2 regions of the Mesorhizobium sp. M6A.T.Ce.TU.016.01.1.1 genome follow, and region 1 is predicted to be linked to the other one. Evidence: riboswitches for the same ligand, from Rfam matches in the RefSeq annotation. Region 1 holds a riboswitch; the other holds the start of a gene.

Region 1 (15,375 bases):
TCGCCACCTCTTCCAGCCAGTGGTCGCGGATCCCCAGCGCCTCGAGGTGCTCCAGCGTGCTGGACACGTAGTCCTCGTTCTTTCCTGACTGGCCGACGGCGCCGCGAACGACGGTCGCGGCATCCGCCGCATCGAGCGCGCCGGCATATTGCTCGTGGGTGCGGTCGACAACATAGGCGACCGCCGGGACAATCTCGCCCCCGTTCGTATCGCCCACGTTCATACCGTCATTGTCGAGGCGAATGCTAAGTGTGCGCTCGAGATAGACATTGGTGACCAGCTCGCGCTCGCGCAGATAGGTGATGACCTCGTTGCGCAGATCGCCGGGGACGCGGAAAGCCAGCCCGATGCAGGAGCCGCCACGGTCGAGGCCGAGCACCAACCCGGGCCGTTCGCGCGTGCCGCGATGCACGAAGGAGTAGACGCACAGCGACCGCCGATAGCCGTGAAGACGCGCGCGCCGCGTCTCGACATGCGCAAATCCCGGCCGCCAGATCAGCGAGCCGTAGCCAAAAACCCAAAAATCGCCCATATCGCCAAGCCTGGTTGCAGCACCGCACTGGAATCGGTGTTTTTAAAATCCGTCTCCGTCTACCCGATGTTGCCGGAAACGACAGTCCCCTCTGCAACACGCGTTAACGAGAGCCGCAGCATGACGTCAAGTGACGAGCGCCCGCCGAATTTTCGCCGCCGCCTCTTCTGGCTTGGCGCTTTCATCGTCGTGCTGTTCGGCCTCTACAGCGCCGGCTGGTTCTACCTGGCAGACAAGGTCAAGAGCGAAGCCGCCAAAGCAGTCACCGAGCTCAACGGCAATGGCATCGAGGCGGACTGCGCCAATCTCACGGTCAGCGGCTATCCCTCGAGCTTCGCCATTTCCTGCGATAGTCTGGCTTATCAGGACGACACTAGGAACGTCGCCGCCTCGCTCGGCAGTCTCAACGCGGTTACGCACATCACCCAAATCCTGTCGCCTAGCGCCGACTTGCGCGGACCGCTCAGGACCTCAGCCCCGGGGATGACGCCGCTGTGGATCGACTGGGATAATCTGCGAGCGAACCTGAAATTGTCCTGGCCGCTGCCCCGGGGCGTTTCACTGGAGGCAGAGGGCCTGTCCGGCCAGACCGATCCGGCGGATGGCACAGACCCGGTCGAGCTGTTCAGCGCCGGGACGGCGGCCGGACAATTGCGTCCGAACGGCCAGGACATCGACTATGCCGGGAGTTTTACCGATCTCGAAATCGATCCAGGGGCGATCGGTGGCCGCGTGTTGCCGCCGCTCGACGGCAGCGGCGACGTGACACTGAAGAACGGCGTGGCTCTGATCAAGACGCAGCCAAAGAGCTTGCGCGGCCAGGCGGTCGATATAGGCAAGCTCGATCTATCGTCGGGGACCGCGCGCGTCACCGTCTCCGGACCGGTTTCGGTCGATGCCGATGGGCTGATCGACGCCGACCTGATGATCAGGCTTAGTGACCCGAAGGCCGTGGCGGCCATCCTCGGCAAGGCCATTCCCGAGCAGAAGAGCCAGATCAAAACCGGCTTTGCCGGGCTGGCGCTGCTTGGCAACGAACCGTCGATGCCGCTCAAGATCGTCAAGGGCAAGGCCTCGCTCGGTTTTATCCCGCTGGGCAGGATCAAACCGGTCGATTAGACCCATGATTGCGAATCCTCCAGTTCGGAAAAGATCACGGTCAAACAGGAAGATAAATGAACAGCCCGGTGAAGCTCCTGAGTGTTGGCGCGCTGACGCTCGATACGATCCTTCGCGTCGACACGCTTCCGACGCGTCAGGGCAAGTTCATCGCGTCCGACGGCGTCCAGATCGCCTCGGGCATGGCTTCGAGCGCGGCCTGCGCCGCGAGCCGCCTCGGCGCGGACGTATCGCTGTGGGCGAGCGCGGGGGACGACTCCGTCGGCGATCAGCTGGTCGCCGGGATCGAGGCCGAGGGCGTCGATTGCAGCTTTGTCCGGCGCGTCAGCGGCGCGCGGTCGGCGCTATCGGCCATCTTGGTCGACACACATGGCGAGCGCATCATCGTTCCATTCTACGACAAGCTCGCCCAGGCCGACCCCGAGGCGCTCCCCACCCAGGACCTCACCGCATTCGACGCCGTCCTGGTCGACGTGCGCTGGCCGGGCGCTGCAGCTGTGGTCCTGGCGGCAGCGCGCGCAATCGGCCGTCCGGCCATACTGGACGCCGACACCGCGCCACGGGACGTGCTGGAACGTCTGTTCCCGCTGGCCTCGCACGTCGTCGCGTCGGAGCCGGCAGCGTTCATCCTCTGCGGCGATGAGCAAAGCCCGCAAAGGGCCTGTGAAGCGCTGGCCAGACGCACCGATGCATTTGTCGCGGTGACGGGCGGCGCTGCGGGAAGCTGGTGGTTCGACCGCTCGGTAGGGTCCGTGCGCCATGTCGCGGCGCCAAGGATCAAGGCGGTGGATACGCTTGCCGCCGGCGACGTGTTTCACGGCGCCTTTGCCGTCGCCCTGGCGGAGGCCATGCCGATCGAACGGACGTTGCGGTTTGCCAGCGCCGCCGCCGCGCTCAAATGCCAGCGCTTCGGCGGCAGGCTGGGCGCGCCGGACAGAGCCGAGACGCTGGCCATGATGGCGGCTCACTGGCCGGCGGACTAACGGCCTGGCGGTCGAGACAGGCTACTGCTTTGCGGGATGCTCGACTGCCTGCCGGCCAAAGTCCGGTACGTCGATGTCCTGGCCGGCCTCGATGATCGAGCGGCGCACGGCGCGGGTGCGGGTGAACAGGTCGAACAGCTTTTCGCCGTCGCCCCAGCGGATCGCCCGCTGCAGCGAGGCCAGATCTTCCGAGAACCGCGCCAGCATTTCGAGGATGGCATCCTTGTTGTGCAGGCAGACATCCCGCCACATGGTCGGGTCGGAAGCGGCAAGGCGCGTGAAGTCGCGAAAGCCGGAGGCTGAATATTTGATGACCTCGGATTTCGTCACCGACTCCAGGTCGTCGGCAGTGCCGACGATGTTGTAGGCGATGATGTGCGGCAGATGCGAGACGATGGCCAGTGTCATGTCGTGATGCTGGGGATCCATCGTGTCGATGTTGGAGCCGCAGCGGCGCCAGAATTCCGAGAGTCTTTCCAGCGCCTCGGGATCCGTGCCGGGCAACGGCGTGAAGATGCACCAGCGGTTTTCGAACAGTTCGGCAAAGCCGGCGTCCGGGCCCGATTTTTCAGTGCCGGCCAACGGATGGCCGGGGATGAAATGCACGCCATCAGGCACATGCGGTTGCATCTGCGCAATGACCGATGCCTTGGTCGAGCCGACATCGGTGAGGATGGCGCCCTGCTTTAGCGCCGGTGCGATTTCCTCGGCGACCTCGCCCGAAGAGCCGACCGGCACCGAAACGATAACCAGGTCGGCATCGCGGACCGCCTCTTTCGCGTCCATCGTGTAGGAGGAGCCGAGGCCGAGTTCGCTTGCCCGCGCCAGCGTCGTTTCGCTGCGTGTCGAGATGGCGACGTGGCGGGCCAGACCTTCGCGGTGGATGACGCGGGCCAGCGACGAGCCGATCAGGCCGATGCCGACCAGCGCGATCTTTTCGAACATCGGTGATGTCATTGTTTCAGCTTTTCGGGGGTTTCAGCTTTTCAGAAATGTCGTGAGTGCGGCGACAACGCCGCGATTGGCCTCTTCGGTGCCGATGCTCATGCGCAGTGCATTCGGGAAGCCGTAGCCGGAGACGCGCCGCAAAATGTAGCCGCGCGCGGAGAGGTAATCGTCCGCAGCTGCCGCCGAATGTTTTTTGTCCTCGGGAAAATGGATGAGGACGAAATTGCCGACGCTCGGCGTCACCCGTAGCCCGAGCTTGGTCAATTCCTCGCTCACCCATGACAGCCAGGTCTCGTTATGCGCCACGCTGCGCTCGACATGGGCACGATCGCGGATCGCTGCAATGCCGGCCTCGATCGCCGTCGCGTTGACGTTGAAGGGACCCCGCACGCGGTTGATCGCGTCGATGATATGCATCGGCGCGTACATCCAGCCAATCCGCGCGCCGCCGAGGCCGAGCTTTGAGAAGGTGCGGGTCATGACCACGTTTTCCGCGCCAGCCACCAGTTCGACGCCGGCTTCATAGTCGTTGCGGCGGACATATTCGGCATAGGCGCCATCCAGCACCAGAAGCACGTTTCGAGGCAGGCCGGCATGCAGGCGGCGCACCTCCTGGAACGGCAAATAGGTGCCGGTCGGGTTGTTGGGATTGGCGAGGAAGATGATCCTGGTGCGCGGCGTCACCGCAGCGAGGATCGCATCGACGTCGGCGCGCTCATTGGTTTCCTGGACCGACACCGGGACAGCACCTGCCGACTGGATGTAGATCTTGTAGACCATGAAGGCGTGTTCGGTGATGACAGCTTCATCGCCGGGCGCGAGGTAGGTCTGCGCAAGCAGGCCCAGAATCTCATCGGAACCGTTGGAACAGACGATGTTCGCAGGGTTGAGGCCATGCACCTCGGCGATCGCCTCCCGCAGGCGCCTGGCGGTGCCATCGGGATATATGTCGAGTTTGGCCGCGACGTCACGCGCGGCTTCTATCGCCTTCGGCGAGGGGCCGAGCGGGTTCTCGTTCGACGACAATTTATGGACCTTGGCAACGCCGGCCGGCGCCGTGCTTTTGCCCGGCACATAGGCTTCGATGTCCATGATCCCCGCGCGGGGCGTTGGACGTGCCTGATCCGATGCCTGGTTCATATTGCAAAAATCCGTCGAGAACGCTTCCGCCTGGGGAAGCCGCAGCGGAAATACAAGCCGTGGCCTGGAATGTCGAGAGGCGGCTATCATGGGTGAACGACTGGCATTGGGTGAGCGACTGGCCGTTGACGCCGGGCCGCGCCGGTCCTAGAAGAAAGGCGAAATCCCGTGGTGATTTGGCCGGTCGGCTTGCAGCCACGTTAAACAACTCGCTAAAGGGCCGTTTGCATCCTGTAACCGGCTTTGCGAAGGCGATGCCGGTTTTTTTGTTGTCCGTAGCCGGCCGGACAATCGCATCGACCCGAAAATCGGTATCGATTTTCGGAAAAGCGCGATGGGTTGATGTAAGAGGATGCGATGGTCGCGCTACGCACTAAAAGAACCAACAACGAGGCCGACGAGCCGTCGAGCCCGGTGTTGCGTTTCGGTGCCGACAAGCCGCTCAAGCTCGACGCCGGCACGCTGCTGTCACCGTTCCAGATTGCCTACAAGACCTACGGCACGCTCAACGACGCCCGCTCCAACGCCATCCTCGTCTGCCATGCGCTGACCGGCGACCAGCATGTCGCCAGCACCAATCCGGTGACCAGCAAGCCGGGCTGGTGGGAGGTGCTGATCGGCCCCGGCAAGATCATCGACACCAGCCGCTTCTTCGTCATCTGCTCAAACGTCATCGGCGGCTGCCTCGGCTCCACCGGCCCCGCCTCGACCAATCCCGCCACCGGCAAGCCCTACGGGCTCGACCTGCCGATCATCACCATCCGCGACATGGTGCGGGCGCAGTTGATGCTGGTCGACCATTTCGGCATCGAAAAACTGTTCTCGGTGCTCGGCGGCTCGATGGGCGGCATGCAGGTGCTGCAATGGGCGTCGAGCTACCCGGAGCGCGTTTTCTCGGCACTGCCGATCGCCACCGGCGCGCGCCATTCCTCGCAGAACATCGCCTTCCACGAGGTCGGCCGCCAGGCGGTGATGGCCGACCCGGAGTGGCATGGCGGCAAATATTTCGAACAGGGCAAGCGCCCGGAAAAGGGACTGGCTGTGGCGCGCATGGCCGCTCACATCACCTATCTGTCGGAGGCCGCCCTGCACCGGAAATTCGGCCGCAACCTGCAGGATCGTGAAGCGCTCACCTTCGGTTTCGACGCCGACTTCCAGATCGAGAGCTATCTGCGCCATCAGGGCATGACCTTCGTCGACCGCTTCGACGCCAACTCCTATCTCTACATGACCCGGGCGATGGACTATTTCGACCTCGCCGCCGACCACGGCGGCCGGCTCGCCGACGCCTTTGCCGGCACCAAGACCCGCTTCTGCCTGGTCTCCTTCACCAGCGACTGGCTGTTCCCGACTGAGGAGAGCCGCTCGGTCGTTCACGCGCTGAACGCCGCCGGCGCCTCGGTGTCCTTCGTCGAGATCGAGACCGATCGCGGCCACGACGCCTTCCTGCTCGACGAGCCGGAGCTGTTTGCCGCCATCAACGGCTTCATCGCCTCGGCGGCCCGCGCCAGGGGGCTCAGCGCATGATCCCTGAAAATTGCAGCCCTTCCGGACCGGCATCATGCGCCAGGCATTCGCGCATGACCCCGAAAAGTTGCAGACTTTTCGGATCAGGATCATGCGCTAACCAAAAGGCACGATCATGAGTGTCAACCACGCCCAGCGCGTCGACCTCGAAGTCGTCGCCGGTCTCATCCCGGCGCAGGCGCGGGTGCTAGACGTCGGCTCCGGTGATGGTCTGCTGCTCGAATTGCTGCAGGCGACGAAGCAGGTCGACGGCCGCGGGATGGAACTGTCGCAACGCGGCGTCAACGAATGCGTGGCGCGCGGCCTGTCCGTCATCCAGGGCGACGCCGACAAGGACCTCAAATTCTATCCAGACAAGGGTTTTGATTTCGTCGTCCTGTCGCAGACCTTGCAGGCAACCCGCAACCCGAAGCTGGTGCTCGACGAATTGCTCAGGATCGGCAAGCACGCCATCGTCTCCTTCCCCAATTTCGGCCACTGGCGGGTGCGCCTTTCGCTGTTCCTCGACGGGCGGATGCCGGTGACCAAGGACCTGCCATACTCCTGGTACGACACCCCCAACATCCATTTCTGCACCATCCGAGACTTCGTCAATCTCTGCGATGAGCTCGGCGCAACGGTGGAAAAGGCAACGGCGCTCGACGCCAATGGTCAGAAAATCGGACTCTCGATGCCATGGTGGTTCTGGAATTTCTTTGGCCAGCAAGCGGTATTCTTGCTGAAGCGATAGCTGTTGTTCGCCCCTTCGTCGGCCCCTGACGGTTGAAGTGCCGAAGGCTGTTTGCAAGCCGATTTACCGACGGGCTAAGACATGGACAAGAACTCAGGTCGCTCCGAGGACTGCGGTGTTTCTTGATCAGTAGGCGTGCCTTTGCATAACTAACCGGAACCAGTATCTTCGCGGGCCGCGACGACTATAGTCGCTTGGCCTCTGGTAAATTTTCGGTGCAAAGATGGTTGAAGGACAGCCAACCTATTCACTCGTTGTGGAAATGGATAACGCCAAGTCGATCGACTGGGACGAGATCGGCGTTGGGCTGACTGCCTTGGCTCGAGAAATCGCCGTGGTTTCCTCAGCTGGTCTTGCAAGACCGCAGGTTGTCATCTCCCACGGCGGGCGAGATGAGGACGCCGCCTCGCTGCGTAGCAGTATCACAATTGAAGCGCCGCAGTTGGAACGGGTTGCCGACCTGATCTTCACCGCTTGCCCAGGCGGTCGATATTACGACCTCAAGAACAACGGCATCCTGTCAACCAATGGAGATATCGTCATCTTCATCGACTCGGATACCGTGGCAGAATCGGGCTGGCTCCCAACTCTGCTTGACCCGTTTCAAGATCCTGAAATTATTTGCGTGAACGGATATACATATCTTTCGTACGATGATTTCTTTTCCAGGACGTTCGCGCTGCTTTGGTTTTTCCCTATGCCTGAGGCAGATGCACGATTTGCTAACAAGCGAGCGATCAACGCCAATAACAGTGCCTTTCGGCGCGACTGGATTGTCAGCCATCCCTTTGCGAAACACAATGGATTCAAGGTTTCTTGCACTCTGCTGACGCATGAGCTTCGACGTGCAGGCCACAAGATTCTGAACGTCAACGCACGCGTCTATCATTACTCGCCACGTGGTTGGCGGTTCTTTTTCTGGCGCGCGTTGGTAACAGGCCGCGATGCCGACCGGAAGTTTGTGGAGCTGAAGTCGCCCAGCCGCACGCAGCGGATTGTGAAATCGTTCAGCCGATGGTTCACCATGTCGTGGCGCACAATGCGACGCGTAACTGGCCATGCCCGCCAGACAGGCATGCCGCTTTGGCAAATTCCATTTTCCCTGATTGTCGGTCTGGCATTCTACAGCTTGGCGTTTTGGGGCCAACTCAGTTTCGCTGCGGGTCTCATTGGCGATGAAATCGAAGTCGTGCCTGATTATGTCGGACATAGTTAGGCGCTGCTGCGTTCGTGGTTTCGGTCGTTTCTTTGAATGGATTAGGAAGCGGCCACCAAACGGCTCTAGCGTGGCATCAAGAATTCGCCAATGCCCGACGAGTTCCGCCGCAATAACTTGTGATGACATGATCGCTTCTTTTTTGTAGCGTCGAATCGAACGCAATCCTGGGGGCGGGCATGGAAACGAACATCCAATCCATTCGATGGCTGTGGAACGCGGGGCGTAGCTGAGGCGACATGCCCGAGATGGACCCTGCTCCACTCATCACGGTGATCACGCCGACCCACAATCGGCGTAGCACGGTCTTGCGCGCCGTGGAGAGCGTGCTTGCGCAGAATCTTACCCGCTTCGAGCACATTGTCGTCGACGACGGCTCGACCGATGGCACGGAGGCGGCGCTGGCTGCCATCCGCGACCCTCGCCTTATCTATGTCGGCGCGAAATGGCGAGGCGCCAACGCCGCCCGCAATGCCGGCATCGAACGGGCGCGGGCGCCTGTGGTGACATTCCTGGATTCCGACGACGTCTACTTGCCGAACCGGCTGGAGCGGACACTGGCGTGGTTCGAGGAGAATCCGACGCTTGAAGTGCTCATCAGTTCGTTCGTGTCCCTGAAGGGCGACCGCAGCAGCAAATGCATCAACCGCGGCGCGTTCCTGACACGGAACACGCTGGAAAGGGCGTTGGTCGCGCAGACGATCTTCATAGCCGGGTCGGCGATCACCGCCCGGCGCGAGGCCTTGCTGGCGATCGGCGGCTACGACAGCGACATCGCACGGATGCAGGATCGCGAGTTGCTGTTGCGCTTCGCCGGGCGCAGTGGCGCGCAACTGTCCGAAGAGGTCGACTGGAAAAAGTACAATTCGGAGAATTCGATTTCACGACAACGCGACGGCTATGTCGAAGCCTACGCAAACCTGATCTGCAAACATCCCTACATCATCGACCGTTATCCCGACATTCCGCCTTACATGATCGCACGGCAGATCATCGCCGATACGATTAAGGGCAGGATTTCGCAGGCATTTGCCGGCTATCTGGCCAACCGGTCGTCGAAAGCGCTCGGCTACTCGCTGCCGCAACTGTTGCGCGGCTACGTCGGCGGCCGGCGCTGGCGTCGTGATCTCTACGATGAGTTCCGCACCAAATATGGCGCGCGGCCGGCCTAGAGCACTTCATCGTTTCACGGAAACGCCGAACCGCTCTAAGTATTTGTTTTTGCGCAATTCCGGACGGAAAACCGCTCCGCACTTCTCCTGGAATTGCTCCAGAGCCAACCAGAGGCTCATCGGTTAAGTTCTGGAAAATACGGATCGGAGAAAAGCCGCCGGCCGCGCTCGCCTTGCAAACAGTCGACCGGTGTCGCCGCGTCGATCCGGATCGTCCCGTGATCGGCCTTGGGATCGGCCCAAGGGTCGGCAACACCGCTGACCTCTAGGACCAACTTGCGGCGTATGGCGGTCACGAATTCGGAAGCGGCATAGACCGGCAGCACGAAAGAGCCAGGCCCGCCGGTAACGCACTCGGCATAGTATTGGTCGAGATGGCTGAAGCTGGGCGACGGGTTGATCAGGATCGGCAGGCCGTTGATGACGATGCCGTTTGCCACCGCGGCGTCGCGTGTCGTGGTGACGGGCATGCCGATGTTGTTGGGGCCATCGCCTGAGATGTCGATGACCCTGCGTGTCGCGTCGAAAGCGGTTCCACCGAGAAGCTTCGCGCCGAAGGCAAGCGCGCCGGAAATCGAGGTGCCGCGAAAACTCCTGAACGGGCGGGCCTCGATCTTGTCGGCGAAAGCGTTGGCGCTCTCGGCATTGTCGATGACCTGCCAGGCAATGAGCGCATCGTCGCGGACGGTGCCTGCCCATTCGAAATAGGCGAGCGCGATGCGACCCTTCACACCCGAGCGGACCGCCTTGATGAAATCGGGGTGGCGCAGCGCCTCGACATAGCCGGCGCGCTGCAGAGCGAATTCCCTTTCGTCCATCGAGTGCGAAATGTCGACCGCCAGCACCAGTTCGACGTCCACGGCAATGGTATCGGCAGGCGCGGCCAGTGGTGCTGCCTGAGCGCAGGCAAGGCAGGCAAGCAGGCTAATGCATGCCGCCCAAAAGTGCGCAGCGGTTCTGGGGTAACGACATGCGTAGAAACAAAGACTTAAAGCGTGTCGCATGAATCTCTTCAACGGGACGCGCTTTAAGCGCGTCAAGCGTGGGTTCAACGCCGCAGACTTCCGAACGATACCGGCAATCTTTCGCTGCGATCACGGCGAAATAAAGCTTGGCTGCGCATAGCCGGCTATGTCTCTTGGTAGGCCGCGGCGACGGCCGGGGGTGGCTCGATCGCGCCGGCCCTGACACGGACTGGCTTGAGAGCTGGTCGGCCGACGTCTTTCATGATCGCCAATGAGCGCGGAAAGAATTCACTGTTATGCTGGCCACGGCCGATATTGAGGATCGCGGCGTCGGCAAGGCGCGCCTCCAGCATCGACAGCACCCGCCTCAGCGTCGCGCCGTCGAACGTGTCCAAAGCCTCGTCGATGATCACCCATTTCGGCTGCCGCAGGACCAGCCGGGCAAAGGCAAGCAGGCGCTGCTCGTCATCGCTCAATTCACGCTCCCAGCGCGCGGAGCGGTCGAGCGAGGACGACAGACGCTCGAGACCGACCTCGGCAAGCACCGCCGATATCTCGGCATCGCTTACCCCGGCATTGGCGTGGTCGAGCACCTCGCGCAGTGTGCCGAGCGGGAAATAGGGCTTGCGGGGAACGAAGGCGGGCACTTCTCCGGCCGGCATGCCGATCCGCCCGCTTCCCCACGGCCACAGACCGGCAATGGCGCGAAAGAACAGCGTCTTGCCGGCGCGCGGATCTCCGGTGATCATGACGCGCTCGCCGGCGCGGATTTCGACATGGGCCTCGGCGAGCTTCGTACATCCATCCCGCGACGCAATCTCGAGGTTCTCGAATGTCAGCCTGCCATTCGGGTTTTCGCCGATCGTGATGCGCTCTTCGGCGTCGTGCAGCACATCCGTTTCAACAAGCGCGATGCGGAAATCGGCGACGCGCATCAGCGTGGCGCGCCAATCGGCGATACCGCCGATATTGTTGATGAACCAGCGCAACGAGGAATGCACCTGGTTGAAGGCGCCGACAGCCATCATCAGCCCGCCGAAGCTGATATCGCCGGCGAAATAGACCGGCGAGGCGACGAGGATCGGCGCGACGACAGTGATCCAGCCATAGGTGTCGGTCACCCAGGAAAGATTGATCTGGGCGCTATAGATGCGCCGCATCGCGCCCAGCACCGTGCCGAGGTCGAACTCCAGCCGTCGTCTCGCGTCGGCCTCGCCGTGCGCAAGCGCTATGGCATCGACATTCTCGTTGACGCGGACCACCGAGGAGCGCAGCTCCGCTTCACGCGTATAGCGGTCGCTGTTGAAGCGGATGAGCGGCCGTCCGACCAGCCAGCTCAGCCAGGAGGCGGTGCCGGCATAGAGGATCGCGGCCCACACCATGTAGCCCGGAATGGCCAGCGAATAGCCGCCGATATGGAAAACGAAGCCCGAAGACAGCGACCATAAGACGCCGACGAAGGAAACAAGCAGAATGAATGACTGCAATAGCCCTATGCCGAGACCGGTAGAAAGATCGGAGAGATGCCCGGCATCCTGCTGCAGCCGCTGGTCGGGGTTGACCCCAATGGCGCCGGCGTTGGCAAGCCGGAAGGCGCGCGCCGGCCGCATCCATTCGCCGATCAGGTCGAGGGTCAACGCCTCGCGCAGCTTCAGCCGGATCATCTGGTCGAGCCAGGTCTGGCCGACATTGAGTACCACAAGCCCGCCGGCAATGGCGGCAAAGATCATAAGCTGGTGCAGAAAACCCTGCATGTCGCGCCGCGCCAGCGCGTCGTAGAAGGGCTCGTTCCAGCGATTGAGCAGGACCTGCCCGATCGAGGTTGCCACAATGACGGCGACTATGCCGATGCTGGCCCAGAGCAGTTGTTTGCGGATCGGCGAGGTACCCAGCGCCAGCTTGATCGTCGCCAGTTGGTCGCGCAGGCTGCTGGCCTCGATCGACGCGGCAATCGGCCTGGCTTTGGCCTCGAAATCCGGATGATCAGCCATTGGTGAAGTCCTTGGATTCGAAAAGCGGTGCTGAAACCGGTGAACAAGTCGACTCAATCGGGTAGCGAACCCGTCCTCGACAGATAGGCGAGAAAAAGCGCGATTCCGATCACGAAAACGTCATCGACGGACCGGCAATGATCCGTTCCCGGCCCGCGATATCCGGCCGAGCCTTGTGGCGCCATGTGGGGAGAAAACCGGCACGAAGACGCGGCGAGAGGCGCGCTGGACGACCGGCACGCCCTGATAGAGCCGCTTCTGCGCCTCGACCACGATGACGCCGGAAAAGATCGGCCAGAGCCTGCGGCCGGCGCGCTCCAGCACGTTGTGGAGCTGCATCATGAAGCGTCGCCGCGATGGCGGGAAGAACAGGGCATCGGACCAGGCGGCGGGCGTGAAGTTTGCTTCGCGCAGCAATTCGGTGAGTTGGCCGCGCGAGAAAGGCCTGCCGCTGCCGAACGGCGTATGCTCGAAACGGGCCCAGACACCGCGCCGGTTTGGCACGACGATAACGACGCGGCCGGCGGGCGACAGCACCCGCCAGATTTCGTTCAGCGTCTCGCGCGGGTTCTCGGCATGTTCGAGTGAATGGACAAGCAGCATCCGGTCGATGGAGGCATCGACCAGCGGCAATTCCTCATCGAAGACCAGCGCGGTCGCGGTCGGCCCCGTGGTCGGCCAGACCACCGCGCCTTGCGTCGCCGGCATGAAGGCAAAGACGCGCTCCGCGTCGGTGCCGAACCGCTCCAGCCACGGCAAGGTGTAGCCAAGACCGACCAGCCGCTCATTGGGCACTACAGCCCATATCGAAGACAACGCCATGGTGATCGAGCGTTCGGCCAATTGCCCGAGCGTGGTCGAATAGAAGGAGCGGAGGTCGACGATATCGGAATGCATGCGCGGGACGGTATCTTCGAAGCTGTCCAAGTTCAACAAAGGCGGATGACATCCGCGGGCAAGCGCCCTATGTCTGCGACGAAAAAGGAGAGACGCCATGCCGGTTGAAATCGAACAGTTCATGTGCCGCAGCGATAATTTCGGTGTGCTGGTGCACGACCCCAAAAGCGGCCAGACCGCGATTATCGACGCGCCGGAGGAGGCGCCGATCCTGGCTGCGATCGAGCGTACCGGCTGGACGCCGACGATGATCCTGACCACCCATCACCATGTCGACCATGTCGAAGCCAATCTGGCGCTGAAGGAACGCTTCAAGCTGCGCATCGTCGGGCCGGAGGCGGAAAAGGCCAAGATCCCCGGCATCGACGAAACCGTGGAGCAAGGCTCGGTCATCCACCTCGGCGAGGAGAGGATCGACGTGATCGCCACGCCCGGCCACACGGCGGGCCATGTCTCCTATCATCTGCCGGCGTCGAAAGTGGCGTTCACCGCCGACACGCTGTTCGCGCTCGGCTGCGGCCGACTGTTCGAATGCAAGCCGCCGGTGATGTACGATTCGTTGAAGAAGCTCGCGGCACTTCCGGCCGAGACGGTCGTCTATTGCGGCCATGAATACACGCTTTCCAACGCCCGCTTCGCGCTGACCGTCGACCCGACCAATTCGGCACTGAAGGAACGCGCCGCGAAAATCGAGGCGCTGCGCGCCGATGGCAAGCCGACGCTGCCAACCACGATCGGCGAGGAACTGTCGACCAATCCGTTCCTGCGCTGGCATGATCCGGCAATCCGCAAGCATCTCGGCATGGAGAAAGCATCCGACGTCGAAGTGTTCGCCGAGATACGCAAGCGCAAGGATAATTTCTGAGCGCCATTGATGGTCTGGAAACCGTGACCACCTCCGCCGAAATCATCGCAACGCTCGGCCTGAAACCGCATCCGGAAGGCGGCTGGTATGCCGAGACCTTCCGCGATGGCGTGGAGGGTGCGCGCGGCCATTCGACCGCGATTTATTTCCTGCTGGAGCAAGAGCAACTGTCGGCCTGGCACCGCGTCAAGGATGCGGCCGAGGTCTGGCACTTCTATGCCGGCGCCCCGCTGGCGCTGTCGATGCATGAGGAAGACGGCCCGGTGGTCGAGCAGGTGCTCGGCACGGCACTGGCGGCGGGCGAGCGGCCGCAGATCGTCGTGCCGGCAGGCTGGTGGCAGTCGGCACATAGCCTGGGCGAATGGACGCTGGTCGGCTGCACCGTGGCGCCGGGCTTCGATTTCGCGGCCTTCGAGCTGGCCGCACCAGGCTGGAGTCCTAACCCAGCAGGAAACCCATCGTGATCCCCAGTTGGGCGGCGTAATATAGCGCCCAGACCGCGTAGCGCATCCAGGCGCGGTGCGGCGAGATGGCGGACAGCAGGAACTTTTCCGAGGCGAGCAGCCCGTCGGACGCCATGAACAGCACGGCGCCGCCGATAACCCAGACATTGCTCAGGGTGAGTGCTGAAATCCCCATAGCAAGGATTGCCGCGATATAGACGCTGACGGGAAGGCGCAAGGCGGGACCGACGCGGCGCCAGAGCGCAAAAAGCATGGCGAGCGCGAAGACGATCATTGCCACGGCAATCGCCGCACGCCACGGCTCGGCCGAGAGCAGGCCGATCCCACCGCCGGAACGCAGGAACAGCGCGATGTAAAGCCCATGCGCAACGAGAAAACTGGCCAACCCGCCGAGAAAAGCCTTTTCAGCGTCGCGCGACAGGAATGCATCGCCGGTGGCGCTGAGCGCCAGCGCCGCGACGAGCAGCCAGGGACCGCCCTGCAGCGATGCCAGCACGGCAAGCATCGCCACGGCCAGCGTCTTTGCCGCCGAGCGCGCCAGCGTTGGTGACATGTCGATGGTGAAGGCGTAGATCACGGCCGCCACCAGCGAAAACAGCAGCGTCGCATTGGCGTTGGCGTCGATGCCGCCGGGAAACGGCATCACGCCCCGGCCTCGCTCGTTGTCTGCTTGCGTAAGAACAGCGATTTCGCCGCAAGGGCTGCCCCGCCGGTGATCAGCACGCAGGCAGCGAGGATGCGCAAGGACGGCTCGGCGAAACCGGCTGATATCAGCACCAGCGTCGACAGCAGCGGCGCGGCATAGCTCGCCGCGCCCAGCACCTGG
Region 2 (15,375 bases), on a different contig from region 1:
GAGATCGCGCGCCTTGGTGTAGTCGTCCCATTTGGTGATGCCGGCAATGTCGATCGGCGAGAATTTCCAGCTCTTCAAAGGACTCCAGCGGCGATCGTGAAACCGCTCAAGCTGTGTCTCCCGACCGATGTTCAGCCAGAATTTGAAAAAATGGATGCCCTCGTTGCAGATCATCCGTTCAAAATACGGCGTCTCGTCCAGGAATTTCTCATGCTGCTCCGGCGTGCAGAAGCCCATGACAGGCTCGACGCCGGCGCGATTGTACCAGGAGCGGTCGAAAGTGACGAACTCGCCGGACGTCGGGAAGTGCGCGACATAGCGCTGGAAATACCACTGTCCGAGCTCGGTCGGGGTCGGCTTGGTCAGCGCGACATTGCGTGCGGTTCGAGGATTCAGGTACTGGCGCAGCGCAAAGATCGTGCCGCCCTTGCCGGCGGCATCGCGTCCTTCGAACAGCGACATCACCCGCTTGCCGGTCGATTGCAGCCATGCCTGCGCCTTGACCAGCTCGATCTGCAGCCGCTCGAGCGTCTCGTCGTACTCGTCGCTTTTCATTTTCTTGTCGTAGGGGTAGCCGCCGGCGGTCAGCTTATTGTCCTCGACCCAATTGGGAAGCTTGGGATCCTCGATGTCAAACTCGAGCTCCTTGCCGTCGATCCGTATCTTCAGCGGGCCTGCAACGGGCGCGGTGGCATCTTCCTTGGAGTTTTTCATCGAGACGAACCTTTCCAGCTTCCGGACTCATGCTATTGGGAGCCTAACTGCATCGGCCCGAAAATCGGAATCGATTTTCGGAAAGAACGAGGCAGCAGATTAAAAGTGGCAGAGCGTCCTTTGTGCATCCAATTGGACGCACGGCGCGCGTGAATGGCTGACAATGGCTGACATCGGCACAGAACAACGAAGCAAGGCGCAAGCCGTCGCCAGTCGGTTGTGGAACAGCCGCTGGCTGCTGGCGGCCGGCATCGTCGCGGTCCTGACGGTCTATGTTTTCGCGGCCGGCTATGTGGTGCTGCTGGCATGTGCGGTGCTGCTGCTTGCCGCCGCGATGCTGCCGGCCGGCGTTGCGCGCCAGTCCGCCGGGGATGCCGCGGCGATCGAGGCGAGCGGGCTGCAACACCTGTCGGGGGAATATCTGGCGGCGGCCGTTGCCGATCCGCTGATCATCTTCGATCGCACCGCCACGATCGTCCATGCCAACGCCGCCGCCTTCGCCGCCTTCGGCGGCATCGCACCGGGCATGTCGCTGTCGCTGAAATTCCGTGCGCCCGAGATGCAGGCCTTGCTGGACAGTATTTTGTCTGGGGCCGCCGCTTCGGATGTCGTCGACTATACCGAAAAGCTGCCGGTCGAACGGGCTTATCGGGTGAGTGCGTCTTCAGTCGGCCACGGCACCGACCTCTATGTGCTGGTTTTCAAGGACCAGAGCGAGGCGCGCCGGATCGACCGGATGCGCGCCGACTTCATCGCCAATGCCAGCCACGAACTGCGCACCCCGCTCGCCTCGATCTCCGGCTTCATCGAGACGCTGCGTGGCCCGGCCCGCAACGACCCGGCGGCGCGCGAGCAGTTCCTGCAGATCATGCAGAACCAGACCGGCCGCATGGCGCGCCTGATCGATGACCTGTTGTCGCTGTCGCGGCTGGAGATGAAACCCTATCTAAAGCCGGGAACCGAGGTCGATCTCCGCCAGACGCTCGACAGCGTCATCGATTCGCTCGGGCCGCTTGCCAGGGAAAACGGCGTTGCCATTGAGCGGGATTTCGCGAAAGGACCGCTCGATGTGCCTGGGGATCGCGACGAACTTTTCCAGGTCTTCGAAAATCTGCTGGAAAACGCCTGCAAATACGGACAATCGGGTGGACGTGTCGTGGTGACGATTGCTCACAGCGATGACGGTCCCGAACCGGGCATCGACGTCACCATCCGGGACTTCGGTCCCGGCATTCCCGAGGAACACATCCCGCGCATCACCGAGCGCTTCTACCGCGTCGATGTCGAAAACAGCCGGACCCAGAAAGGCACCGGCCTTGGCCTCTCGATCGTCAAACATATCCTGACGCGCCACAACGCCAGGCTCTCGATCAAGTCCCAGGTCGGCAAGGGCGCAGCCTTCTCGGTTCATTTGCCGGCGCATTAGCGCCGCACTACGTATTAACGGGCTTTTTCTTTTTTCTGTCATCCGGCTAGCGTATCAGCGGGGATTCGAGGAAACGACTCACTCTGGAAGGCATTTCCATGCAGTCCGTGCACATCGTAAGCGCCTATGACGAGGAGCTGAAATATCTGTCAAAGCGCATCGCCGCGATGGGCGGGCATGCCGAACGTATGGTCGAACAGGCGATTGCGGCGCTCGTCAACGCCGACCCCGGCCTTGCCCAGAAGGTCATCCGTGATGATCTCGTTCTGGACGAAGGGCAGCGCGAGATCGACGACAAGGCGATCGTCATCATTGCCAAGCGCCAGCCGATGGCGACGGATTTGCGCGAGATCGTCGGCGCGATCCGCATCTCGGCGGATCTCGAACGGGTAGGCGACCTCGGCAAGAATGTCGCCAAGCGCGTGGTTGCCGTCACAGAAGGACGCCAGCCGACCAGCCTGTTCCGCGGCATCGAGGCCTTGGCCGACCTAGCGTTGACGCAGCTCAAGGAAGTGCTCGACGTCTACGCGTCGCGCTCGGTGGAAAAGATCGTCTTCGTGCGTGATCGCGACGATCAGATCGACGCCGTGTACACCTCGCTGTTTCGCGAATTGCTGACCTACATGATGGAAGATCCGCGCAACATCACGCCTTGCACGCACCTGCTGTTTTGCGCCAAGAACATCGAGCGGATCGGCGACCACGCCACCAATATCGCCGAGACGATCTACTACATCGTCACCGGCGATCAGATGCCGGCCGAGCGGCCGAAGGGCGACAATACAGACAAGATTGTTCTCCCGGGAGCGCTACCCGCGAAATGAACGGCCAAAGCGAGAAGATCCCGTCTGAACTCATCTCGCTCGGCCTCTCGAACGCTTTATGAAACTGCGCTAAACTATCCGGACGTTAAGCTTCTCAGTTCCCTAGTGAAGGCCATCCTTTCAGGAGGCTGCGAATGGAATATGTTCGGGAGTTCATGCCTGCGCCGCCGACGTCCAGCATTATCGCTTCCGGCGTCTACACGGCCGGCCGGCGTATCGCCGACATTCCGATCGAGGAAGCTGGCGAATGGGCAAAGAAGCCAAGCCATGTCGTCTGGATCGGCCTGCTGGAGCCCGACCGCAACCTGTTGCTTCGCGTCCAGGCGCAATTCCATCTGCATGATCTGGCGATCGAGGACGCGGAGCATCCGCATCAGCGGCCCAAGATCGAGCAATATGGCGACGCCTTGTTCATCGTTGCCCGCACGGCTCAATTGATCGACGGTCGCGTCACCTTCGGCGAAACCCATCTGTTCGTCGGTGCCGGCTACATCGTCAGCGTCAGGCACGGTCCATCAACCTCTTATGCCGCCGTTCGTCAGCACTGGGAAAGCTGCCCGCATTCGCTGGCCAAGGGCGAGGATTTCGTCCTCTATGCCATTCTCGATTTCATCGTCGATAACTACATGCCGGTGCTCGAGCAGATCGAGGATGAGGTCGAGGCGATCGAGGACAAGGTTCTGCTGAAACCTATGGCCGGCTCCGACATAGAACGGCTTTACATGCTGCGCCGCGACCTGTTGCGCCTGCGCAATGCGGCACTGCCGCTGGTGGAAGTCTGCCGCCGGCTGACCAGCGCCGACCTGCCGCAGATCCATGCGGCCATGCACCCGCTGTTCCGCGACGTCACGGACCACATCCGCACCGTCCAGGAGAAGATCGACAGCTTGCGGGAGGTTCTCGCCTTTGCCTTCGAGGCGAGCCTTCTGGTTGGTCAGAGCCAGGAAACGGCGATCACCAAGAAGCTTGCCTCATGGGCTGCCATCCTGGCGGTGCCGACGGCGCTCGCCGGCATCTACGGCATGAATTTCAACGACATGCCGGAACTGAGGATGGAATATGGCTATCCGATCGTGCTGGGAGCGATTGTTTTGGTCTGCTCGGTTCTCTACTGGCGCTTCCGCAAGAGCGGCTGGCTGTGAAAGAGAGCGAATAGGAAATAGCGAGTAGCGAATAGGTGAAAATGAAGCTGCTTCCTCGCGGAGGCTCAATCCGTTTCTATTCGCTATTCGCTATTCGCTCAGCGACTGCGGCGCCGCTCCGAGGCCGGCTGGAACGCTATGCGGGAGTGATACTTGCAATAGGGTCCGGTTTCGGCCGCGTCGTTGCCGCAGAAATGGAATTCTTCCGAAAGCGGATCGCCATTCGGCCATTTGCATGTCCGCTCGGTCAACTCGACGAGTTGCAGATGCCGCGAGATCGGCACAACGACGTTCTCGACCGGACGGACGTAATGACGCGTCATCGGTACGGCGTCGAATTGCGCCTGCAGCGCGGTCGCGCCGATCGACGTGGTGATATGCCGCGCTGTGCTTGCCGCCCGCGACACCGATTTCTGGACGGTTGATCCCTGCACGCTCTTCTTCTGGCGTGCCGGCGTGGCGGTCGAGCGTCCGCGGCCCGACAGTTTCAGCCGATGCACCTTGCCGATGACAGCATTGCGGCTGACACCCCCGAGCTGTGCGGCGATCTGGCTGGCGCTCAGTCCCTCCGACCACAATTTTCTAAGAAGTTCGACCCGCTCGTCAGTCCAATTCATGAGACCGCGCTCCTGCTGAAATGTGCGGCGATCGGAATCCTTCCACGATCCGGCTTTCGCCGGGCAGACACCACATATATCGGGTGATTAGGTCCGCCGCACGAAATCTAGTTATTTCTCGACTACAATTACCTTATGCGCTGACTCGGTGACAAGAGTCCGAGGGCCAACACGAATCGGTTTTTTCGGTTTTCCCCAACTTGCCCGGTCGCTTATGAGCCGGCGCCTCGCTGGAGGGCTTGCCGCGCGTCATTGCGCGACGTTTTCGTTGACTTCATGGCCGAAAAACACGATAAGCCGCAAAGGCCGCCGCTTTGGCGGCTTTTTTGATTTTCCGGTACCGGAGACGCATATAATGAGCGGTTCGGCGCTTTTCGAGACCTTTACCCGCGCACCCCTGGCCTTCGACCATGGGGAAGGCACTTGGCTGGTCACCGACAAGGGCGAGCGATATCTCGATTTTGGCGGCGGCGTCGCCGTGAATTCGCTTGGGCACAGCCATCCGCATCTGGTCTCGGCACTCACCGAGCAGGCGGCTAAGGTCTGGCATGTCTCCAACCTCTACGAGATTCCGGGGCAGAGCCGTCTGGGCGAGCGGTTGGCCGACGCCACCTTCGCCGACAAGGTGTTCTTCACCAATTCCGGCGCCGAGGCGCTGGAATGCGCCATCAAGACGGCTCGGCGCTACCACTTCGTCAAGGGCCATCCCGAGCGCTTTCGCATCATCACCTTCGAAGGCGCCTTTCATGGCCGCACGCTGGCGACCATCGCCGCCGGCGGCCAGTATAAATACTTGGAAGGTTTCGGACCCAAGGTCGAAGGCTTCGACCAGGTCGGCTTCGACGACATCGACGCCGCCGAAAAGGCGATCACATCAGAGACCGCCGCGATCCTGATCGAGCCGGTGCAGGGCGAGGGTGGCATCCGCCCGGTGCCGACGCAGTCGCTGAAACGGCTGAGGCAGCTCTGCGAGCAGCATGGCCTGCTCCTGATCTTCGACGAGGTCCAGTGCGGCATCGGCCGCACCGGTAAGCTGTTCGCGCATGAATGGGCTGGCGTCACGCCCGACATCATGGCGGTCGCCAAGGGCATCGGCGGCGGCTTCCCGATGGGCGCCTGCCTCGCCACCGACGAGGCGGCCGTCGGCATGACGGCCGGCGTGCACGGCACCACTTTCGGCGGCAACCCGCTGGCGATGGCGGTCGGCAACGCCGTGCTCGACGTGGTGCTGGAAGACGGCTTCCTGGAGGATGTCCAGCGCAAGGCGTTGCTGCTGAAGCAGGGGCTGGCGAGTGTCGCCGACGAATTTCCTGATATCATCGAAGACATCAGAGGCACCGGCCTGATGCTCGGCTTGAAATGCGCCGCACCCAACACCAAGGTGAACATGGCGTTGCGCGACCAGCATCTGCTGGCGGTTCCGGCCGGCGACAACGTCCTTCGCCTGCTGCCGCCGCTCACCGTCACCGATGCCGAGATCCACGAGGCGCTCGACCGCATCCGCGCCGGCGCCCGGGGCCTGGCCGACGCCATCGCCGCGGCTGCCGCGAAGTAACAGTCGAAAGACCCCAAATGAGCCTTCGCCATTTCACCGATCTTTCCGCCGTTTCTGAGGGCGATCTGCGCTTCATGCTGGACGATGCCGTCGTGCGAAAGGCAAGGCTCAAGGCCGGCGAGCGGACGAAACCGCTCGAAGGCAAGGTGCTGGCGATGATCTTCGACAAGCCGTCGACGCGCACGCGCGTCTCCTTCGACGTCGGCATGCGCCAGCTCGGCGGCGAGACCATCATGCTGACCGGCACCGAGATGCAGCTCGGCCGCTCCGAAACCATCGCCGACACGGCCAAGGTGCTGTCGCGCTATGTCGATGCGATCATGATCCGCACCACATCGCATGACCGGCTGCTGGAGCTGACCGAGAACGCCACCGTTCCCGTCATCAACGGGCTGACCGACGATACCCATCCCTGCCAGCTGATGGCCGACATCATGACCTTCGAGGAACATCGCGGTCCGGTCGCCGGCAAGACCATCGCGTGGACCGGAGACGGCAACAACGTGCTGCATTCGCTTCTGGAAGCCTCGGCGCGGTTCCGCTTCAACCTCAACGTTGCCGTGCCGGAAGGCAGCGAGCCGGCGCAGAAGCATGTCGACTGGTCGACGGCGCATGGCGGCAAGTTGAATTTCACCCGCTCGCCCGAGGAGGCGGTCCACGAGGCCGACTGCGTCGTCACCGACTGCTGGGTGTCGATGGGCCAGGAGCACCGTGCCCGCGGCCACAATGTCTTCTCACCCTATCAGGTCAACGCGGCGCTGATGGCGAAGGCAAAGCCCGACGCATTGTTCATGCACTGCCTGCCGGCGCATCGCGGCGAGGAGGTCACCGACGAGGTCATCGACGGGCCGCATTCGGTGGTGTTCGACGAGGCCGAGAACCGGCTCCACGCCCAGAAGGCGGTTCTGGCCTGGTGCCTCGGCGCTTGATCCGGGCCACCTTGATCCGGGCCACCTTGATCCGGCCCACCTTGATCCGGCCCACCTTGATCCGGCCCACCTTGATCCGGCCCACCTTGATCCGGCAATGTGTGGTGCCTATCTCAGGCGCATCACGCAAATCGAGCGCGTTTCGACGCATGCGCCCCGGAGGGCGGCATGGCCGCGCCCCGGAGCTTTGTTATGTTGGAAACTCATCAATTGGCTGAACATCAACCCAAACTCGGCGAGTTCGGCTATGCCGGCGACGATCATGTCGTGCCCTTCGAGGTCGGCCCGCTCGACGTGCGTGGCCGCACCGTCCAGCTCGGGCCGATGCTCGACGCGATCCTCAGCCGTCATGACTATCCCGAGCCGGTCGCCCGCCTGCTGGCGGAAGCCTGCGTGCTGACGGTGCTGCTCGGCACCTCGCTCAAATTCGAGGGCAAGTTCATCCTGCAGACCCGCACCGACGGGCCGGTCGACATGCTGGTTGCGGATTTTTCCACGCCGCAGGCTCTGCGCGCCTATGCGCGCTTTGATGCCGACCGGCTGGAAGCGCTGACGTCTGCCGGCGAGACCTCGCAGCAGACGCTGCTCGGCAGCGGTGTCCTGGCCCTGACCATCGACCAGGGCGCCCACACGCAACGCTATCAGGGCATCGTCCAGCTCGACGGCGAGACGCTGGAGGAGGCCGCGCGCACCTATTTCCGTCAGTCGGAGCAGATCCCGACCGATCTCAGGCTCTCGGTGGCCAAGCTGTTGACGCCCGGCGTTGGCGGTGCCCGCGAGCAATGGCGTGCCGGTGGCATTCTGGCGCAATTCCTGCCGCAATCGCCCGAACGCATGCGCGTGCCCGACCTTCCGGGCGGCGACGGCGATCCGCGTGAGGAGATCCACGATCCGGCCGACAATTCCTGGCAGGAACTGCTGGCGTTGCTTGGAACGATCGAGCCGACGGAGTTGATCGATCCGACGATCGGCGCCGAGCGCTTGCTTTACCGGCTGTTCCACGAGCACGGCGTCCATGTCTTCGGCGGCGTGCCGGTCGCCGACCAGTGCTCATGTTCCAAGGAGAAGATCCGCGGCATCCTCGAAGGCTTCTCCGCCGACGAGATCAGGGACAGCACCGAGGATGGCGGCATTCACGTCGCCTGCGAATTCTGCTCGAAGCAATATGACTTCGATCCGGCGGAGTTCGGCTCGGCACAGTAAAGTGGATAGCGTTGGCGCTGCCCCTCACCCTCTCCCCATAAGGACGGGGAGAGGGGGCGCTGGAGCTTGTCCCTTCTCCCCGTCCTTTACGGGGAGAGGGTGCCGGCAGGCGGATGAGGGGCGGCGCGAACGGCCGATGCTTTCTCTCTCAGTTCACCGTCCGCCGTGTGCCCGGCAAGTCGAGCGAAAAGGCGGGGATGGCGATATCAAACGTCTCGCCCCGCTTGTTGCGCATCGTGTAGTGGCCGACCATGATGCCGGACGGCGTCGAGAGCGGGCAGCCGGATGTATATTGATAACTGTCGCCGGGGTTGAGTTCGGGCTGGTCGCCGACAACACCGGCGCCGCGCACTTCCTCGACCCGGCCGGTGCCGTCGGTGATGTGCCAGTAGCGTGACAGAAGCTGCACGAATTCATCCGACTGATTGTCGATGGTAACCTGGTAGCCCCAGACATAGCGGTTCTCCGACGGATCGGAGCGATCCTCCAGATAGAACGGCCTGACCTGTACTTCGATGTTGCGCGTAACGGCGCTGTACATAGACTACTCCACAATATGTAGACGGAACTTTCGACGCTCTCCGTGGTTTGGTCAACCGGGTGCTTTCTGGCGTTGTCCGACTCCTTTGAGCGCAGCTGCCGAAGAACAATGTCATTTAAGTGACACATGACAATGATGGTGTGCAGGGCCGGGCGACTCAGCATTCTGTCGAACTGTTGAAAACGGCTTCCATGCGGCCGGTTTTTCTGGAGTGACCAGATATCGATGGAACTGACAGTCACAGCCGCCTTGCTTTCCACAGCTCTGCTCCTTGTCAATCTCGCCAGCATCCTGCTCGCTTCGTTGAAGCTGAAGCGGCCTGGCAGGATCGCGCCGCCAGCCGGCAAGGCGCCTGCGGTGTCGATCGTCGTGCCGTCGCGCGGCGTCGAGCCGTTTGCCGAGGAAACGCTCGAGCGCGTCTTCTCGCTCGACTGGCCGCGCTATGAGCTCATCTTCTGCGTCGCCCATGCCGACGACCCGGTGGTCAGGCCGATCACCGATGCGATCGCCCGCTTTCCGGCCGTGCCGGCCCGGCTGCTCGTCGGCGACGACCGCATCAGCGGCAATCCGAAACTCAACAATTGTGTGAAGGGCTGGGAGGCCGCGCGCCACCGCTGGGTCATCCTTGCCGATTCCAACGTCCTGATGCCAAGGGACTATGTCCAGCATCTGATGGCGACGTGGCGGCCCGACACCGGCCTTGTCTGCTCGACGCCGATCGGCTCGCGGCCGGACGGGTTCTGGGCGGAGGTCGAATGCGCATTCCTCAACACGCTACAGGCGCGCTGGCAATATGCCGGCGAGGCGATCGGCCTCGGTTTTGCCCAGGGCAAGAGCATGTTGTGGGACAAGCCCATGCTCGACGCCAATGGCGGCATCCGTGCGCTTGCCGCCGAGATCGCCGAGGACGCCGCCGCGACCAAGCTGGTCAACGGGCTCGGACTGCGCGTCAATCTCGTCGCCTCGCCCTTTGAGCAGCCGCTCGGTTTGCGAACTCTCGGCGAAATCTGGTCGCGCCAGGCCCGCTGGGCACGCCTGCGCCGCGTCACCTTCCCCCTGTTCTTCGCGCCCGAGATACTGATCGGCGCGGCGATGCCGCTGGCGCTTGCGCTGATTGCGGCGGCCAGCGCCGGCTTCAGCCTGTCGGCAACCGCCATCGCCGTGCTGGTAGTCGCGTATTTGCCGGAATGCGCTCTCGCCTCGGCTAAGGACTGGCACCTGTCGCTGCGCATGATCCCGGCGATGGTTGCGCGGGACGTGATGCTTCCCGCCATTTGGGCGCGAGGCTGGCTCAGCGGTGCCGTCGACTGGCGCGGCAACACGATGACCATCCACACCAGCGCCGCTGCGGAATTGGAAGAGACCCCGTCGGGCGCCTGACAGCGCCTGCTTTTGACGATGCGAGCAAAGCCGCTCCAGTGCGTATCCCTATCTGGCGGCTTTCAATGCCTGCTCGATGTCTTCGAGCAGGTCGTCGGCGTCCTCCAGGCCGACAGACAGCCTGAGCGTGCCTGGCCCGATGCCGAGTTCGGCGCGCGCCTCGTCGCTCAGATTCTTGTGCGTCGTCGTCGCCGGGTGAGTGATCAGGCTCTTGGCGTCGCCGAGATTGTTGGAGATCAGCACGATATCGAGCGCGTTCTGGAAGGCGAAGGCCGCCTGCTTGCCGCCCTTGACGTCGAGGCAGATCAGCGTCGAGCCGCCCGACATCTGCTTTTTGACGATCGCCGCCTGCGGGTGGTCGGTGCGGCCCGGATAGATGACACGGGCAATCTCTGATCGCTCGGCAAGGAAATCTGCGATCCGGCCGGCACTTTCCGTCTGCTGGCGCACGCGCAACGGCAGCGTTTCCAGGCCCTTCAGCAGCGTCCAGGCGTTGAAGGGCGACAGGCTCGGACCGGTGTGGCGGAAATAGTCGTGCAGGTTCTCATCGATCCACTTCTTGTCCGACAGGATGACGCCGCCGAGGCAGCGGCCCTGGCCGTCGATGTGCTTGGTCGCCGAATAGACGACGATATGGGCGCCGAGCTGCAAGGGCTTCTGCTGCAACGGCGTGGCAAAGACATTGTCGACGATCAGCCGCGCGCCGATCGAATTGGCAAGCGAGGCAACGGCTGCGATGTCGACGACTTCCAGCGTCGGATTGGTTGGGCTTTCAAGAAAGAACAGCTTGGTGTTCGGCCTGACCGCCTTTTCCCAATTGGCGATTTCGGTGCCGTCGACCAGCGTCGCCTCGATGCCGTATTTCGGCGCCAGCGTCTCGACCACCCAGCGGCAGGAGCCAAACAGCGCGCGCGCCGCCACGATATGATCGCCGGCCTTGGCGCTGCACAAAAGTGCTGCGGTGACCGCCGCCATGCCGGATGCTGTGGCGCGTGCATCTTCGGCACCTTCCAGTGCGCACATGCGCTTCTCGAACATGTCGACCGTCGGGTTGGCATAGCGCGAATAGATGAAGCCCGGTTCCTCGCCCTTGAAGCGCGCTTCCGCCGCCTGCGCGGTGTCGTAGACATAGCCCTGGGTGAGGTACATCGCCTCGGAGGTCTCGCCGAAGCCGGAACGCAAGGTCCCGCTATGCACGAGTGCTGTCTGAGGTTTCCAGTTGCGCTTCTTGCTTGTCATCACTTTTGTTCCAGACACAAAAAAACCGGTCGCGAAAGTCGCAACCGGTCCATACGGCCTTGCGGCCCGACGGTCCTTTAGCGACTTGTTTAACGTGGCTGCAAGCCGACCGGCCAAATCACCACGGGATAACGACCCTTTAGACCCGCGCCGCGCTTGCGTCAATTGCCGGCATGATTAAGAGGTTTGTACCAGCAGGTTCCGCGGCAAGAACCTGCGGCAAACGATACGTTGCCCGGCCTTCGAGCGGAGCCAGACTTTGCGGCAGACAGGCATTCTTCCCGATCAGGATATTTCCGCGCTGTTCCAGTCGGGCGCGCTGACGTCGCTACGCGCGCTCGATGCCGACCAGATACAGCCGGCCAGTCTCGACCTCAGGCTTGGCGACAAGGCCTGGCGGGTGCGCGCCTCCTTCCTGCCCGGCCCGAACCATAGGGTCGACGAAAAACTCGACCGCCTGAAGCTGCACGAAATCAATCTCGCCGACGGCGCGGTGCTGGAGACGGGCTGCGTCTATATCGTGCCGCTGCTGGAGAGCCTGGCGCTTCCGGCAAACATTTCGGCCTCGGCCAACCCGAAGAGCTCGACCGGACGGCTCGACATCTTCACCCGCGTGATGACCGATCGCGGCCACGAGTTCGACAAGATCGCTGCCGGTTACAACGGCCCGCTCTATCTGGAAGTCAGCCCGCGCACCTTTCCGATCGTCGTCCGCACCGGCTCGCGGCTGTCGCAGATCAGGTTCCGCACCGGCAATGCGCTTTTGTCTGAAAGCGAGCTCAACGACTTGCACCGCGCCGAGACGCTCGTCGCCACCGAGCCACCGAACATTTCCGGCGGCGGCATCGCGCTGTCGATCGATCTCGATGGCGATAAGGATGGCCTGGTCGGTTACCGCGGCAAGCACCACACCGGCCTGGTCGATGTCGACAAGCGCGCCGCACAGGATGTTGTCGACTTCTGGGAGCCGCTCTACAAGAGCGGTGCCGGCGAATTGGTGCTCGATCCGGACGAATTCTATATCCTCGTCAGCCAGGAGGCGGTGCATGTGCCGCCGCTCTACGCCGCCGAGATGACGCCCTTCGATCCGCTGGTCGGCGAATTCCGTGTCCACTATGCCGGTTTCTTCGATCCGGGCTTTGGCCATTCGGCGGCCGGCGGCACCGGCAGCAGGGCGGTGCTCGAAGTGCGCAGCCACGAAGTGCCGTTCATCCTCGACCACGGTCAGATCGTCGGACGGCTGGTCTACGAGCACATGCTGAAGCGGCCGCAGTCGCTCTACGGCACAGATCTCGGCTCGAACTATCAGGCACAGGGCCTGAAACTGTCCAAGCATTTCCGCGCCGCGCGCTGATCGCCTATCACGATCAGACCGCGCTTGCCTGAACCCTGCGCGTCGTGCTTGGCTGTGCCCAGCCGTCAGGGTGGCTCTGAACCAAGGGAACAAAAAAATGCAGATTTCAAGATGGATCGCATCGGCAGCAACAGCCGCCATGCTGGTGATATCAGCCGGGTCCTTTTCGGCGCAAGCACAGGAAAAATTGAAGATCGCCACCGAAGGCGCCTATCCGCCGTTCAACACCATCACCGCGGATGGCAAGCTCGTCGGCTTCGATATCGACATCGCCGAGGCGCTTTGCGCTCAGATGAAGGTCGAATGCGAACTTGTCACGCAGGACTGGGACGGCATGATTCCGGCGCTCCAGGCCAGAAAGTTCGACGCCATCGTCGCGTCCATGAGCATCACCGAAGAGCGCAAGAAGCAGGTCTCCTTCACCAACAAATACTATACGACGCCGCTTTCGCTGGTGGCCTTGAAAGACAGCGATATTGCCTCGACCGAACCCGCCGCACTCGCCGGCAAGACGGTCGGCGCCCAGGCTTCGACCACCCAGGCCGACTATGCCCAGGATGTCTATGGCAAGGCCGGTGCCGAGGCGAAGCTCTATCCGACCCAGGAGGAGGCGGTTACCGACCTGATGAACGGCCGCCTCGATGCCGTCCTTTCAGACAAGTTCGTGCTGATGGACTGGATGAAGAAGTCGAGCGACGGCTGCTGCAAGATGGTCGGCGACGTCAAGGGCACTGAGACGGAAGCGGGCATCGCCGTGCGCCAGGAAGACAATGCGTTGCGCGAAAAGCTCAACGCCGCGATCGATGCAATCGTCGCCGACGGCACCTACAAGAAGATCCAGGCCAAATATTTCGACTTCGATATTTACTGAGGTAGGAACTGCCAATCTCCCCCCTTGAGGGGGAGATGGCCGGCAGGCCAGAGGGGGTCGGTCCGGCCGGGCTCGGCTCTTTATCGCAGACGCAGGGGGCTGGCGCTCTACGCGAGACGACCCCCTCTGTCGCCTTCGGCGACATCTCCCCCTCAAGGGGGGAGATCCCGCTACAGCGCCTTCACCGACACCTTCACCGGCTGCTCGATTTCAAGCGGGTTGCGCAGCGGCAGGCCAAAATCCTTGGCCTCGATCTCGAACACGTCGCCGGCCTCGGTCCTGACGCCGTCGGCGAAGGACAGCGTCGCGGTGCCGAACATGTGCACATGAACGTCGCCCGGCTGGCGGAAAGCCGAATATTTGAAGTGGTGATGTTCGAGGTTGGCGATGGTGTGCGACATGTTCGCCTCGCCTGACAGGAACGGCTTTTCCCACAGCAGCTTGCCGTCGCGGACAATGCGTGAGGAACCCCTGATGTCGGACGGCAGGTCGCCGATCAGGATCTCCGGCCCGAACGAGGCGTTGCGCAGCTTGGAATGCGCGAGGAAAAGATAGTTCACACGCTCGGTGACGTGGTCGGAAAACTCGTTTGACAGCGTGAAGCCGACGCGGAACGGGGCACCGTCGTCGCCGATGACATAAATGCCGGCGATTTCCGGCTCCTCGCCGGCATCCTGGGCGAAGGCGGGCGACAGAAGTGCCGCACCGGGCGCCACCGCCATGGTGCCGTTGCCCTTGTAGAACCATTCCGGCTGCACGCCCGTCTGGCCGTTGGTCGGCTTGCCGCCCTCCAACCCCATGCGGAACATCTTCATGGAATCGGTGAGCTGCTCTTCGCCGCCGGTGCTGAGCTTCTTGTGCATGGCATCGCGGGTCGCGGCGGAGCCGAGATGCGTCAGCCCGGTGCCGGTGAGATGAAGATGCGCCGGATCCGGATGGTTGATCGGCGACAACAGCCGTCCCTTCTTGTAGGCGGCATCGAGGTCGACCGCTTCACCGAACCCCTTGCGCTCGATGAGGGCGGCGAGCCCGGTGCCGGTGCGCGCGGCCTCCATCGCCAGCGAATAGACGCTGCGGGCGCCGTTGATGATCCTGGTCTTGCCGCCGTTGCGGGCAACAACGCGGATGGTCTCCGCGTCGTCGAGGATCTGGGAAATCAGCATGATGTGCCCTCTCTATTGTCTTGGCCCGGCCGCCCATCTGGCAAACCCTGACCTGCGCGGCTCGGGACCAATCCGTGCCACGGGTGAAATTCTTCGTCCGGATTGCGCTCGCTGGCCTGGTCTCTCAGGAGACTTCTTCGCACCGGCCTCTTGCCGGCAGCCGCGATGTGACCCGTATGGTTTCCTCGTCCGGCCAGGTTTCTCCCGGCTCAAGCCTTGTTCTTGTTGTAGACGTCGAAGACCACGGCGCCGAGCAGCACCAGGCCTTTCACCACCTGTTGCCAATCGACATTGACGCCCATGATCGACATGCCGTTGTTCATCACGCCCATGATGAAGCCGCCGACCACCGCGCCAATAACCTGGCCGACGCCGCCCATCGCCGAAGCGCCGCCGATGAACACGGCGGCGATCACG

What was found. A riboswitch is a leader RNA that binds a small molecule or an ion and turns the genes downstream of it on or off. The one in region 1 is predicted to bind S-adenosylmethionine.
Region 2: another riboswitch for S-adenosylmethionine. It lies ahead of EOC94_RS10840 (O-succinylhomoserine sulfhydrylase); the one in region 1 lies ahead of EOC94_RS03070 (homoserine O-acetyltransferase).

The regions. Positions count from the first base shown of each region.
Region 1 is NZ_RZTJ01000001.1:593,388-608,762, reverse strand. Features, by position in the region: gene EOC94_RS03095 (gamma-glutamylcyclotransferase) at 1-532, opposite strand, end outside; gene EOC94_RS03090 (DUF2125 domain-containing protein) at 653-1,651, shown strand; gene EOC94_RS03085 (sugar kinase) at 1,708-2,634, shown strand; gene EOC94_RS03080 (prephenate/arogenate dehydrogenase family protein) at 2,656-3,591, opposite strand; gene hisC (histidinol-phosphate transaminase) at 3,613-4,722, opposite strand; SAM riboswitch at 4,881-4,958, shown strand; gene EOC94_RS03070 (homoserine O-acetyltransferase) at 5,080-6,249, shown strand; gene metW (methionine biosynthesis protein MetW) at 6,365-6,979, shown strand; gene EOC94_RS03060 (glycosyltransferase) at 7,203-8,195, shown strand; gene EOC94_RS03055 (glycosyltransferase family 2 protein) at 8,435-9,367, shown strand; gene EOC94_RS03050 (DUF1194 domain-containing protein) at 9,484-10,296, opposite strand; gene EOC94_RS03045 (ABC transporter ATP-binding protein/permease) at 10,497-12,323, opposite strand; gene EOC94_RS03040 (methyltransferase domain-containing protein) at 12,444-13,220, opposite strand; gene gloB (hydroxyacylglutathione hydrolase) at 13,318-14,085, shown strand; gene EOC94_RS03030 (cupin domain-containing protein) at 14,109-14,549, shown strand; gene EOC94_RS03025 (lysoplasmalogenase family protein) at 14,524-15,192, opposite strand; gene EOC94_RS03020 (EamA family transporter) at 15,192-15,375, opposite strand, start outside.
Region 2 is NZ_RZTJ01000004.1:433,753-449,127, forward strand. Features, by position in the region: gene ppk2 (polyphosphate kinase 2) at 1-714, opposite strand, end outside; gene EOC94_RS10795 (ATP-binding protein) at 878-2,140, shown strand; gene phoU (phosphate signaling complex protein PhoU) at 2,239-2,964, shown strand; gene EOC94_RS10805 (magnesium and cobalt transport protein CorA) at 3,099-4,106, shown strand; gene EOC94_RS10810 (GcrA family cell cycle regulator) at 4,205-4,723, opposite strand; gene EOC94_RS10815 (aspartate aminotransferase family protein) at 5,079-6,278, shown strand; gene argF (ornithine carbamoyltransferase) at 6,296-7,207, shown strand; gene EOC94_RS10825 (Hsp33 family molecular chaperone) at 7,376-8,410, shown strand; gene apaG (Co2+/Mg2+ efflux protein ApaG) at 8,559-8,951, opposite strand; gene EOC94_RS10835 (ceramide glucosyltransferase) at 9,177-10,331, shown strand; gene EOC94_RS10840 (O-succinylhomoserine sulfhydrylase) at 10,380-11,570, opposite strand; SAM riboswitch at 11,628-11,705, opposite strand; gene EOC94_RS10845 (2'-deoxycytidine 5'-triphosphate deaminase) at 11,830-12,924, shown strand; gene EOC94_RS10850 (ABC transporter substrate-binding protein) at 13,022-13,795, shown strand; gene araD1 (AraD1 family protein) at 13,966-14,958, opposite strand; gene mmsB (multiple monosaccharide ABC transporter permease) at 15,168-15,375, opposite strand, start outside.